DNA from 4 places in the Vibrio sp. JZG120 genome. Region 4 is predicted to be linked to each of the others. Evidence: predicted binding sites of a transcription regulator. Region 4 holds the regulator's gene; each other region holds the start of a gene.
What was found. Region 4 encodes CRP, which controls carbon source genes, mostly activating them, when cyclic AMP is high. Its sites were predicted from a motif close to TGTGANNNNNNTCACA; they were not measured.
Positions count from the first base shown of each region.

Region 1: a site for CRP is predicted at 1,644-1,659, ahead of cdd (cytidine deaminase). Genes of this name have one in related genera too.
Region 2: a site for CRP is predicted at 1,408-1,423, ahead of ACWPOD_RS06690 (glycogen/starch/alpha-glucan phosphorylase). Genes of this name have one in related genera too.
Region 3: a site for CRP is predicted at 1,706-1,721, ahead of recB (exodeoxyribonuclease V subunit beta). Genes of this name have one in related genera too.

Region 1 is NZ_JBSRRK010000004.1:311,784-315,238, forward strand. Features, by position in the region: gene sbcB (exodeoxyribonuclease I) at 1-211, shown strand, start outside; gene ACWPOD_RS09865 (CidA/LrgA family protein) at 267-641, shown strand; gene ACWPOD_RS09870 (LrgB family protein) at 643-1,320, shown strand; gene cdd (cytidine deaminase) at 1,764-2,651, shown strand; gene purT (formate-dependent phosphoribosylglycinamide formyltransferase) at 2,797-3,455, shown strand, end outside.
Region 2 is NZ_JBSRRK010000002.1:179,286-182,740, reverse strand. Features, by position in the region: gene malT (HTH-type transcriptional regulator MalT) at 1-864, opposite strand, end outside; gene ACWPOD_RS06690 (glycogen/starch/alpha-glucan phosphorylase) at 1,600-3,455, shown strand, end outside.
Region 3 is NZ_JBSRRK010000008.1:119,932-123,386, reverse strand. Features, by position in the region: gene recC (exodeoxyribonuclease V subunit gamma) at 1-1,512, shown strand, start outside; gene recB (exodeoxyribonuclease V subunit beta) at 1,840-3,455, shown strand, end outside.
Region 4 is NZ_JBSRRK010000020.1:29,555-33,009, forward strand. Features, by position in the region: gene astD (succinylglutamate-semialdehyde dehydrogenase) at 1-375, shown strand, start outside; gene ACWPOD_RS22345 (DUF1338 domain-containing protein) at 625-1,416, shown strand; gene crp (cAMP-activated global transcriptional regulator CRP) at 1,562-2,194, opposite strand; gene ACWPOD_RS22355 (phosphoribulokinase) at 2,435-3,304, opposite strand; gene ACWPOD_RS22360 (YheU family protein) at 3,429-3,455, opposite strand, start outside.

The DNA of each region.
Region 1 (3,455 bases), on a different contig from region 4:
ATTGTTCCGCTATCGTGCGCGTAACTTCCCAGGCACATTAGACGAGCAAGAACAGAGACGCTGGGCATTACACTGTCGAGAAGTGTTTGAAAGCCAAATTGAAGAGTACATGCTGAATTTAGAAAACTTAGTTCACGAACATGAAAGTGACGAAAAGAAGATTGCGATATTAAAATCCGTGTACCGTTATGTAGAGAGCTTAGCTTCTTAACTCCTCCTAATACAAGCGCACCTTATGGTGTGCTTGTTGTTTATATACTGTCAAAATGATTAAAGAACGATTCTTACAACTGATCCAACTGCTCATTTCAATCTTCCTCATCATGGGGGCACTTGGCATCGGAATTACCATTCAAAAGTTCACTGGCGTTTCCGTCCCAGGAAGTGTCATCGGTATGCTCGTACTGTTTTTCTCTATGACTCTTGGGCTTGTAAAGGTCGATTGGGTCAAACCGGGCGCCACGCTATTAATCCGCTACATGATTTTGTTGTTCGTTCCTATTAGCGTGGGATTAATGCAACATTTCGATATGCTACTCGCTAATGCCCTCCCTATCATTGCTAGCGCAGTTGGAGGCTCACTCATTGTACTAGTCAGCCTCGCTTGGCTGCTGGACTACTTGCTAAAGGAGAAGCACTGATATGTGGTTAGTTGTTACCATTGCGGTTTTTCTTGTCGCGCGCCAAATCGCAATCAAAGTGAATAATCCTCTAGCAAATCCTTTGCTGATCAGTATTGCAGTGCTCATTCCTTTGCTTACTTACTTAAATGTACCGTTTGAAACGTATTATGCGGATAACGAAGGGATCAGTTTTTTACTTCAACCAGCCGTAGTTGCTCTGGCTTACCCGTTATATGAACAACTACCACAAATTAAAGCAAACTGGCGAATCATCACTTTTGCTTGCACAGTAGGCAGTGTGATGTCGATGATGACAACCACCTTGATCGCAGTCGCTTTCAAAGCGGATATCAGTTTAATCGCAAGTCTAGTGGGTAAATCCGTCACTACGCCAATAGCAATGGAAATTTCGAGTCACCTCGGTGGTGAAGCTGCCGTTGCGGCGATCTTGGTTCTGATTGTTGGTTTATTGGGCGCGATTTTGGCATACCCAATTTACAACTTAATTGGAATTAAACACCCGATTGCACGTGGCCTAACAATGGGTACCGTGTCTCATGCCTTAGGCACCGCGACATGTGCAGAGAAACAGCCCATTGATGCCGCGTTCTCATCACTCGCATTGGTTTTATGCGGCATCATCACTTCTATTTTGGCTCCAAGCTTTTTTGCTTTGGCTGTCTGGCTATATCAATAGTTAAGCGCTCTCGGTCTGCCCTCCTTCCGGCAGGCCGTGGCCTTCCCGTTTCTTCCTTATCCCTTCCAAAACTCTGTATTACCTCATCTAACAACCCGTTCTAGTAATATCGTTAAGGCACTCTGACGAGATACACACTAATAACTTCAACATTCAGTGCAATATTACTGACTCAACGTTGCTTAGATATCTAGGAATAACGTTGTGTGGACATGTAGGCATCGTAATTAACATATCCCAGCGTCTTGGTTATATGAATATATACTGATATGGTTAATTGTGAGACGGAGATAACGCTTCACGTCAGTGCAATCGAATACATGTGTGAGCTCACTCTAATTATGTAACAGAATTATCAATTGCATTATTTATCGTGATCTAACGCACGGAACATTTCTATCCTTCACATAGAATAACTGTCCATGCAATAACAAGGATTCAACATGAAAAGTCGCATTGAACAGGCGCTAGCAGGCGCTCCAGAAGCACTTTCCAAACAACTTGCTCCTATCATCCAAGCTGATGATTTTGATGCTACGCTTTCAGTTCAACAGTTTGAGCAGTTGCTTTCAGCTACCGGTCTATCAGATAAAGAGCTTCGTGTTGCTCTACTTCCTTTTGCCGCAGCATATTCCTATGCTCCTCTTTCTGAATTTTATGTCGGTGCTATCGTTCGTGGTCTCTCAGGTCGCCTTTACTTCGGTGCCAACATGGAATTCTTTGGTGTTCAGTTAGGTCAAACAGTTCACGCTGAGCAGTCTGCAATTAGCCACGCTTGGATGAAAGGTGAACGTGGTATTAAAGATATCACTATTAACTTCAGCCCATGTGGTCACTGCCGTCAGTTCATGAACGAGTTATCTACCGCAAACGAGCTTAAAATTCAGCTCCCAGAACGCGAAGAAAAGTCGCTGCATGAATACCTACCTGAAGCCTTTGGACCAAACGATCTCGGTATCGAATCCGGCTTAATGGCAGAAGTAAAGCATCAGTTCTCATGCGATGATGAAGACACTCTAATTCAAAGCGCTGTTGAAGCGATGAACATGAGCCACTCACCATATACTAACAACCTGAGTGGCTTAGCATTAGAAATGGCTAGCGGCCGTGTATTCCAAGGGGCTTATGCGGAAAATGCGGCGTTTAACCCTAGCTTGCCGCCGTTACAAGTTGCGCTGATCCAAGTACTACTTGCGGGTGAAACTTTCGACAATATCAAAGCCGCTGCTCTGGTAGAAAACTCAGAAGGCAAGATCAGTCATTTGGCTGATACGCAATCAACGTTAGAAGCGTTGAATCCAGATATTCCACTTAGTTTTGTCAACGTATAAGCGACAACTTCAGTATAAAAAGCTCTACGGCATGTAGAGCTTTTTTATTGCCTAAAAACCAAAAGCAAACGTTTGCTTTGTCATAAAACTTCAGTATGATCTCCTGCAATTTCTGTCTCACCACTCTATTTTGTAAGGGAACACTATGTTTGGCACTGCAACCAGCGCAAATGCTACCCGTGTATTACTTTTAGGCTCTGGCGAACTCGGTAAAGAAGTCGCAATTGAATGTCAGAGACTTGGTTTAGAAGTGATTGCTTGTGATCGCTATGCTAATGCTCCAGCGATGCAAGTTGCTCACCGTAGTTACGTCATCGATATGTTAGATGGAAGCGCCTTAGAAGAAGTTATTACAAAGGAACAACCTACTTACGTCGTACCTGAAATCGAAGCTATCGCAACCGACAAACTGGTAGAGCTTGAAGAAAAAGGGCTGAATGTTGTTCCAACCGCTAAGGCAACCAAGCTAACAATGAATCGTGAAGGTATCCGACGTTTGGCTGCAGAAGAACTAGAACTGACGACATCACCTTATCGTTTTGCAGATACTTTTGAAGACTTCAAAGCCGCGGTTGAGCATGTAGGCATCCCGTGCGTAGTAAAGCCAGTTATGAGTTCTTCAGGTAAAGGGCAAAGTGTCATCAAGACCGAAGACGACGTAGCAAAAGCATGGGATTACGCACAGGAAGGCGGACGTACGGGGGCAGGTCGCGTGATCGTGGAAGGTTTTATCGACTTCGATTACGAAATCACTTTATTGACCGTCAGAGCCGTTGACGGTGTTCACTTCTGTGCTCCAATTGG
Region 2 (3,455 bases), on a different contig from region 4:
GAGGGCAAACACCAACTCATCATTGAAGTGGTCAAGCACGGAAACTTGCATCAAGAAATGACGAGTTTCGTGATCGAGTAGGTCAAATACTTCTTCGACCAGATAATCCCACAAATGCGCGTGATTGAACTGAGATACCGACTCTACGGTTTGTGCCAATGTACGGTTTTGATGTTGCGCTTGCAACGCGATCAACTGCATCGCTGATGGCCAACCTTCCACATAGGTTCTGAGGCTGTTTGCCATGTCTTCGTCGATGCCATCGGCAATACGCTGATTAAAGAAGCGAGTCGTTTCTTCGGTATCGAACGCCAACATCTCGTTGCCTATTTCGATCATTAAATCACGAACACGTAAGTTTGCAGTACCCAGAGGCGGCGCTGCACGACTTGTTACCACAACGGTGAGGTTGTCTGGCATGTGTTTTAAGAAGAAACGCATGGATTCATGAATTTCATCGTTGGTGATCAAGTGATAGTCATCAAGCACCACGTAGCACTCTTGATGAAAATCAGCCATTTCCGCGAACACTTCGCTGAATAAAGAACGTAGAGAAGAGATCTGGCGTTTTTCCGCCAGTTTTTGTGCGTTAGAGCAACTGAAGTTGGTGGCTTTGTTTAATGCTTGAAGCAGGTAATTTACAAAGCGAAAGCCGTCGTTATCGCTGTCATCAATGCTGTACCAACCGACGTTTGGTTTATCGGATAGCCACTGCGCTGCCATGGTGGTTTTTCCGTAACCTGCTGGGGAGCGGAATAAAACCAATTTGTAGTAAGGCGCTTGCTGTAGTAAGTCCAACACTCGTGGGCGCACGATGGCATTGTGCAGGCGTCCTGGTCGAGTAAGCTTAGATGGAATCCACATTAGTAATTATGTCCTTATTTATGTATACCCAAGTGATTGCGACGTGATCATTTCAGTAAGGCCCCCTCGAAAGCTTCGTCTTACTGAATGATGTCATCAGCATCAAAAACTGCTTGAATGCCGGTTAATGTCGCCTCTTGTTGGGGCTTGCATCCGTCTGAAAAAGCATTCCATACGGTCACTTAGATATAAAAGCTAGCGAAAACTAGAAATAACTCACACCGCCTAATTCTAGTTTGTATAAAAAGCGTACAATCCTGTGAGCCGTGTGGGATGGTACGACATCAGAAATGTCCGTTACTTTGATCCACTTCCTAATTCTCAAGGGTTGATGGATTTACCATCAACTACGCCCTTTATTTGTGATTCTTGTCACTTAAATATCTTTTGTGTTGAGTGTATTAAGATCTCGTTGCACATCGATTATGAAAAATCTTTCCATGTTAACCAAGTTAATGTGACCAATATTACAATTTTCACATCATCAGATGAGTGGGCTATAAAAAGCGTCATGAACGGGTTTTAACCTTTCTCATATTCCATTGTGATCAAAATCACTAAGAACTGGAGCAAAGCTCACTTTGTTGAGATTTGGATCACTAACCTAGCAATGGTACCCCCTCTACGCCCTCAGCCCTCCTCCTTCAAAGGAGGAGAATTAGGAGGATGTTTATTCACAGAGGTAAATGCACGATGTATGGCAGATGAATTACCAAAAGACGTGAGAATTTCGTAATGAAACCTACTCAACAAAAACAATTTGACAAGAAGTCGTTCCAAGAAAGCGTAAAGAAACACCTATCTGTAACTTACGCTCACACGATTGAAAACGCAGACAGCCGCGCTTGGTACCTAGCAATGGGTCATGCACTGGCTGAGTTCACTACTTTAGATTTGCTTGCTACTGAAGAAGATCCACGCATTAAAAGTGCGAAGAGCGTTAACTACCTTTCGCTAGAGTTCCTTATCGGTCGTTTGACGGGTAACAACCTAATCAGCATGGGTCTGTACGAACAAGTAACAGAAGCAATGGCTGAACTGGGTTACAACCTAACTGACCTGCTAGAAGAAGAACGTGACCCATCATTGGGTAACGGTGGTCTTGGTCGTCTAGCGGCATGTTTCATGGATTCATGTGCGGCACAAGAATTCCCAACCGTCGGTTACGGCTTGCACTACGAATACGGTTTGTTCAAACAGTCTTTCAAAGATGGTCGCCAGCAAGAAGCACCTGACGCATGGCGTGGTGTAGAAGGCTACCCTTGGGAAATTGCTCGTCCAGAACTCGCACAAGAGATCGGTTTCTACGGTCACGTTGAAGTGGTTAACGAGAACGGTAAAGAAGTTCGCAAATGGGTTCCTGGCATGTCTGTAAGAGCAATGCCTTGGGATCTACCAATTGTGGGTTACGAATCAGACACGGTTTACCCGCTACGTCTTTGGGAATGTCAGGCAATTGCACCATTCTCGCTAGCAAGTTTTAACAACGGTGACTACTTCGAAGCGCAGCACGCACTGATCGACGCAGGCAACATCACTAAAGTGCTTTACCCGAATGACAACCACGAGAAAGGTAAAACACTTCGTCTAATGCAACAGTACTTCCACTCAGCTGCGTCTGTACGTGACATCCTACGTCGCCACGAAGCAGCTGGCTACTCGCTAGCGGATCTACCGAAGCAAGAGACTATCCAGCTTAACGATACGCACCCAACGATTGCGATTCCTGAGCTAATGCGCATCCTGATGGACGAAAAAGGTCTAACTTGGGAAGCGGCTTGGGAAATCAGCTCTCAAACCTTCGCGTACACAAACCACACGCTACTTCCAGAAGCACTAGAGACATGGCCGGAGTCGCTAATTCAGCACCTACTACCACGTCACATGGAGATCATTTACGAGATCAACCACCGCTTCCTACAAGACGTACGTGCAATGTGGCCGGGTGATGTCGCGAAACAACAGAAGCTTTCTATCATCGAAGAAGGTTTCCACCGCATGGTTCGCATGGCAAACCTATGTGTAATTGGCTCTTACGCAGTAAACGGTGTAGCGGCACTTCACTCTGAATTGGTTAAGAAAGACCTGTTCCCAGAGTTCCACGAAATGTACCCAACACGTCTACACAACGTAACGAACGGTATTACGCCACGTCGTTGGTTGAAGTTCTGTAACCCAGGTCTTTCTAAGCTAATCACAGAGAAAGTCGGCCCAGAATGGCCAGCGAAGCTAGAGCAACTAGAAGGCATCGCTAAGTACGCCACTGACGAGAAATTCCAGAAAGAATTCATGGCAGTGAAGAAAGAGAACAAAGAACGCCTAGCTAACTGGGTGAAAGAGAACATGGGTATCGAACTCGATACTAATGCGATCTTCGATGTTCAAATCAAGCGTCTGCACGAGTACAAGCGTCAGCACTTAGACCTTCTACACGTACTGTCTCTGTACCATCGCATTATTAACGAACCAGGCTTCGAATGTGTGCCTCGCGTTGTGTTCTTCGCAGCGAAAGCGGCACCGGGTTACCACCTAGCGAAAGAAATCATTTTCGCTATTAACAAGATTGCTGAGAAAGTGAACAACGACCCTCG
Region 3 (3,455 bases), on a different contig from region 4:
GCTGGTCAAGTGAACTTTTGTACCCTGATGCCGATGCGCTCTATTCCGTTTAGAACCGTTTGTCTACTGGGGATGAATGACGGCGTGTATCCACGCTCCATGCCGCCAGAAGGCTTTGACTTGATGACGGGAAGAACCAAGCCGGGCGACCGTTCACGCCGAGATGATGACCGTTACCTATTCCTCGAAGCGATGTTGTCTGCACAGCAAACGCTGTACATCAGTTATGTTGGCCGTTCAATCCAAGACAACACCGAGCGAGTGCCCTCGGTATTGGTTTCTGAGCTGATGGAATACTGCCACCAAAACTATTGTTTAAGTGGTGATGAAGCGTTGCCCGTTGATGAGTCTGGCGACAACTTGTTAAACGCGTTGGTGAATACCCACGCCATGGTGCCGTTTAGCCCAAGTGCGTTCCAAGGCATGCACGCCAGCTACGCGAAAGAGTGGATTCCAGCGGCATTGACTCAAAGTAGTCAATCGCAAGGCTATGTTCGTCGTGATTTTAACCGTGCATTAGACGACTATCTGTTAGGAGCGACGTTCCCACTTGAGCTCGACTTAGTCGAATTGCAACGTTTCTGGCGCTTACCGGTGCAGTATTTTTTCAATCGTCGCTTAAAAGTAATCTTTGAACCGCCACTGCCGGTGATGGAAGACGACGAACCCTTTGTTTTAGGTGGTTTGGAAAGTTATCAAATGCGTGATGAGCTGTTAGAAACCTTGCTTGAAACGACATTGATGCAGCCAGAGAAAAAAACAGAGGTGCTTAAACACTTTATGAGTCAACAGCGCGCGCAAGGCAAACTGCCGGTGGGGGCGTTTGGTGATATCGAGTTTGAAACCAACCGAGTTCAGGCGGAAGAGCTGGTGGATAAACTGGCGTTTTTATCTGGTGCGCCTCAAGACGATTTGGAAATCGACCTGACGTTTGACTCCTTATTTGAGCGAAATGAAGGCGAAGAGAAAAACGTTCGCCTAACAGGTTGGCTAACCCAGTGTTACCAATCTGGGTTGATTCGCTACCGAAGCGGTAAGATTCGAGCTCAGGATTACCTTGCTGCGTGGATCGATCACCTTGCCATGTCGGCGTCGGGTCATGCTAAGAAAACCCACATCATTGGTTACGATCGTAAAGAAGGTGCGCTGCATTTAATCTACCCAGAAATTGCCGATGCGCAGTATGCCAAACAGCTACTGACTGAATTAGTTCGCTTATTCTTCGAAGGCATGACTAAGCCTTTGCCTTATTTCCCGAAAACGGCGTTGGCTTGTGTTGAAGCGGGCTTTAGCCGCGGTCAGTGGGTCGATGACGAAGAGAAATCTTTGAAGAAAATGGCTGACGCATTCAATGATGGCTTCATGAGCCCGGGCGAAGGCAATAATGCGTACATCTCTCGAATTTGGCCAGCTTGGAATGATGAGTTGGCCTCAGAAGTTCGTTTGCTGACAGCATTAGTTTTGCAAGGTGCGCGCTTAGCGATTCAAGACGCTGATGACGTAAAAGCGTAATAAAGACAGTTGGATAAAGAGAAGGAAGAGTAGGGTGGCCGCCAGAAAATCATTATTTTTTGTAGGGCGTTCGCTGTACGGCCACAAGGTCAGAGGGACCATGATACTTTTGTTTAATTCATTTGAGTTGTGCCGCCAAAAAGGTTTGGCTTATCTCGTGGGGCGCATACTAACGGTACGTCTTATGGATAACCGTGAGAAAGATCTCACAAAGCTCTAAATTATCCAACTTGTTAAACATATTAATAGAATTTTTAACTATAGATCACATTTATTAGGTGATACGTCCTAGTAAATAATCCGGAGAGATTCAGCGTTATGGATCAAATGTCAGGTGCAGAGTGTCCTCTACATACGTTAGACCGCACAGAGCAACCTCAACCAACGCCACTAGAACCGATGACGTTTCCTCTGCATGGCACGAGGTTAATCGAGGCATCAGCAGGTACAGGTAAAACCTTCACTATTGCAGGTTTATATCTGCGCCTTTTGCTTGGTCACGGCTGCGAGGAAACTCGACATCGCGTACCGCTTACAGTCGACCAAATTCTGGTCGTAACCTTTACCGAAGCGGCAACTGCGGAATTACGAGATCGTATCAGGGCAAGGATCCATGACGCGCGAATCGCGTTTGCGCGTGGACAGAGTTCCGATCCGGTGATCCAACCTTTGCTTAATGAGTTTGACGATCACAAGCAAGCCGCAGAAATTTTATTGCAGGCAGAGCGTCAGATGGACGAGGCGGCGGTCTACACCATTCACGGTTTTTGCCAACGTATGCTAACGCAAAATGCGTTTGAATCTGGCAGCCGATTTAATAACGAGTTTGTGACCGATGAAAGTCACCTAAAATCGCAAGTTGTAGCCGATTACTGGCGCCGCAACTTTTACCCGTTGCCATTTACCTTGGCTGGAGAAATTCGCCAGCTATGGAGCTCTCCATCTGCGTTGTTGTCTGACATCAGCAATTACTTAACCGGTGCGCTGTTAAGCCTTTCTGTTCCTGCAATGAAAGGTAGTTTGGCTGATCTTCATACTGAAAATTTGAAAAAAATTGATGAATTAAAAGCACAGTGGCGAGAAAGCCAAGATGACTTCTTAACGCTGATTTCAGATTCAGATATTAACAAACGCAGCTACACCAAAAAGTCTCTGCCGACGTGGTTGGAGGCGGTAAACGCTTGGGCGGCAACGGAAACTACAGGTTACGATTATCCAGACAAGCTGGAGAAATTCGCGCAAAACGTCTTGTTGGAAAAAACACCGAAAGGCAGTGCGCCGCAGCATGCGGTATTTGAAGCCATTGAAACATTTCTTGCCAATCCAATCAGCTTAAAAGCGCCACTGCTTGCGCATGCGATTGAGCATTGTCGTGTGATGCTGGCCAACGCGAAAAATCAAAAACAGTGGCTCTCTTTCGATGATTTGCTGACACAACTTTCTGCTTCTATCGATACGGACGAAAGCGAGCTTTTAGCGGCGCGTATTCGTACTTTGTACCCTGTCGCAATGATTGACGAGTTCCAAGATACCGATCCGCTTCAATACAGTATTTTCAGCCGTATTTATCTGAACAACCCGGAATGTGGTTTGTTTATGATCGGTGACCCCAAGCAGGCGATTTATGGCTTTCGTGGCGCAGACATTTTCACTTATATCAAAGCACGTAACCAAGTAAGTGCCCACTACACGTTAGGAACCAACTGGCGTTCTAGCGCAGATATGGTGCAGGCGGTAAACCAAGTATTTGCTTTGCCAGACAGTCCATTTATCTATGATTCGGATATTCCGTTCTTACCCGTTAAGTACAGTCCCAATGCCGAAAAACGCATTTGGACTATGGGTGGCCAAAAGCAACCCGCGCTGACCTATTGGTTGCAAGAAGCGGACGATAAACCGCTACCAAAAGGCGAGTATTTGACTCGAATGGCAGAGGCGACCGC
Region 4 (3,455 bases):
ATTGATGTAACGAACATTGCTGAGCTACCAGATGAAGAGTACTTCGGTCCACTTCTGCAAGTGGTGCGTTATGAAGGGCTAGAAAAAGCCGTAGAACTGGCGAATGACACGCGCTTTGGTCTCTCTGCTGGTTTAGTTTCAACTGACGACCAAGAATGGGAATACTTCGTTGACCATATTCGTGCTGGGATCGTGAACCGTAACCGCCAGCTCACAGGTGCAAGTGGTGATGCGCCATTTGGTGGTCCTGGTGCGTCAGGTAACCTACGTCCAAGCGCTTATTACGCAGCAGACTACTGTGCGTACCCGATGGCATCAATGGAAGGTCAAGAGACTATCTTGCCTGCAACATTAAGCCCAGGTGTGGCGCTATAAGTTTTAATAACAGAGTCGCAACCATGTATTGCGGCTCACTTTGCCGGCGAATCATTTAGGTATGGGTTGTAGTGATCGTTGGCAGAACACGGAAAGTGAGCAAAGACTCGGAAAAGCGTGTTGACTGACTGGCATTTACCGTCACAGGTTGATGGCTGCTCGTTCATTATTCTGGACAACTTTTCGTTGTGAACGAGCAGTCAACTTCCGCTTACCTTTTAACTCTACATCTCGTAACAAGGAGTCGTTATGACGCCCGATGTGTTATTTGAATCGCTATGGCAAGATTACATTCAACGTCTTTGCCCCTCTGCTGCGAAAGTACATCAGCTGCTTCAAGAAGATGAGCCTCTGATTAATGATCATATAGCTTTACGTACCTTCAATATTGCGCCTCTTGGTATCGAAACCTTAGCTAAACCATTTGTAGCCATTGGCTATCAGGCATGTGGTGACTACGTTTTCGAAAGTAAAAAGCTGGTTGCTAAACACTATGAGCACCCTGATCCGAAGCAACCTAAAGTCTTTATTAGTGAGCTAAAAGTTGAGGAGTGTTCACCTGAGCTGCAAGAGATTGTGAAAAAGCTGGTGGCACAAGTCGATGCAGGCAAGCTGAACGATAGCGCATTCTTACATGGTGGACGCTTGTGGGATTTAAGCTTTGCTGACTACCAAACGTTGGCTAAAGAAAGTGAGTATGCATCTTGGTTGGCTGCGCATGGTTACGGCGCAAACCACTTCACGGTGAGCGTTAACCAGCTCAATGAATACGAAGAAGTGAAGCAAGTAAACGATCACTTACGTACGGCCGGATTTACCATTAATGAAAACGGCGGGGAAGTGAAGGGCACTCCTGAGGTGCTGCTAGAACAATCATCGACCATGGCGGATAAAGTGGCGGTTCGCTTTAGCGAAGGCACTGAAATTATCCCTGGTGGCTTTTACGAGTTTGCTAAGCGCTACCCGATGGAAAACGGTGAGCTGTACCCAGGTTTTGTGGCGGCTTCAGCGGACAAAATCTTTGAAAGTACGAATGGCTAACTTTTAGGGTTAACCTTTCGGCTAACCAACTTGCTCATTAGTCTTTTGTTGCTCTGAGCTTAATGTGGTTACAAGACAAATAAAAAGCCACCAATGTCGCCATTGGTGGCTTTTATAATTTTGTTCGCGTCACTCTGGTTTGAGATTAACGAGTACCGTAAACCACGATAGTTTTACCGTGCGCAGAGATTAAGTTCTGCTCTTCTAACATTTTCAAGATACGACCTACTGTCTCACGAGAACAGCCAACGATTTGACCGATTTCTTGACGAGTGATCTTGATTTGCATGCCGTCTGGGTGAGTCATTGCGTCTGGTTGTTTTGCAAGGTTCAGAAGCGTCTGAGCGATACGACCAGTTACGTCTAGGAACGCCAGGTCACCCACTTTTTGGCTAGTTACTTGAAGACGACGAGCCATCTGCGCAGAAAGGCGCATTAGGATGTCTGGGTTTACTTGGATAAGCTGACGGAATTTCTTGAAAGAAATTTCAGCAACTTCACAAGGAGATTTAGCACGAACCCAAGCTGTGCGCTCTTGGTCTTCCTCGAATAGACCAAGTTCACCAATAAAGTCTCCTTGGTTTAGGTAAGAAAGGATCATCTCCTTACCTTCTTCGTCTTTGATAAGAACCGCAACAGAACCTTTAACGATATAGTACAAAGTTTCTGCCTTTTCGCCCGCGTGAATTAGCGTGCTCTTTGAAGGGTACTTATGAATATGACAGTGTGAAAGAAACCACTCTAATGTTGGGTCGGTTTGAGGTTTACCTAGAACCATAATATCTCACTTCCTCTGCAGGGTACGCTTGCGCTATCCATATTTTAGCTAAGCCTGAATTAGGCCTACTAGAATAAGAGCACTTTTTATATGCTGCAAGCTCTCTTGTGTTTCGGTAAGAAATAGTATCCTTTTTCGAAAACGATTTCTTGATTTTAATCGTGCCATGATTGAGATTTTGTAAGCAAAACTGTGCACATGATCACGGTATGAAAAGTAAACATCTTCGCAGGCAGGTTTTTAGCCAATTTTCCCTGTTTCGATGAGCTGTTGTAGGATAGGCCGAACTATGAGCTCCATTGCAAAGCTCATCTTACCGCCTGGCACGACAATCGTGTTGTGGCGTGACATGAATGAGCCATCAATCATAGCCAGGAGATATGGGAAGTCGACTTTCTTTATCCCACGCAAGCGAATTACGACAAAGCTCTCATCCAGGCTTGGGATACCCTTCGCATTAAGGGGGTTGGAGGTATCGACCGTTGGGACGCGCTGAAAGTTAATATGAGTGCGAGAAAATTGCGGAGTGATGTAGTTAAGATAATCGTCCATCGAGCGCACGATAGAATCCATTACTGCTTCTCGTGAATGACCGCGGTCACGAGTATCACGCACAAACTTTTGGATCCACTCTAAGTTTACGATTGGTACCATACCAATCAAGAAATCCACATGCTGCGCAACATTAACATCGCCATCCACAACACCGCCGTGCAAGCCTTCATAGAAGAGAACGTCACTGTTCTCCGGTAAGTCCTGCCACGGTGTGAAGGTTCCAGGCATTTGATTATAAGGTACGGCCTCGTCAAAGGTGTGTAGGTAGCGACGTACGCTGCCTGCGCCATCGTGACCATATTTACGGAAAAACTCTTCCAATCCTGGAAAGTCATTAGCTTGAGGGCCAAAGTAGCTAATGTGTCGACCTTGCTCGCGCGCTTTACGGATTTCTATATCCATTTCAGGGCGAGTAAAGCGATGGAAGCTGTCGCCTTCAACCCATGCGGGTTTAACGTTCATCATATTGAACATCTTACGGAAGGCTTCAGATGTAGTGGTCGTGCCGGCACCGGATGAACCAGTAACCGCAATAATTGGGTGTTTAGCTGACATGACAAACCTTGTCGAAAATTACTTACCTGTAATGTGCAGTAGGCTGCTACTGCACGGTCGATAACCCACTATAGCACGTAACAATGCCTTGTCATTGAGTGGGGTACGGTAAAATGTGAAGGGTCTAAAATTTTGTTTTTACCTGAATATC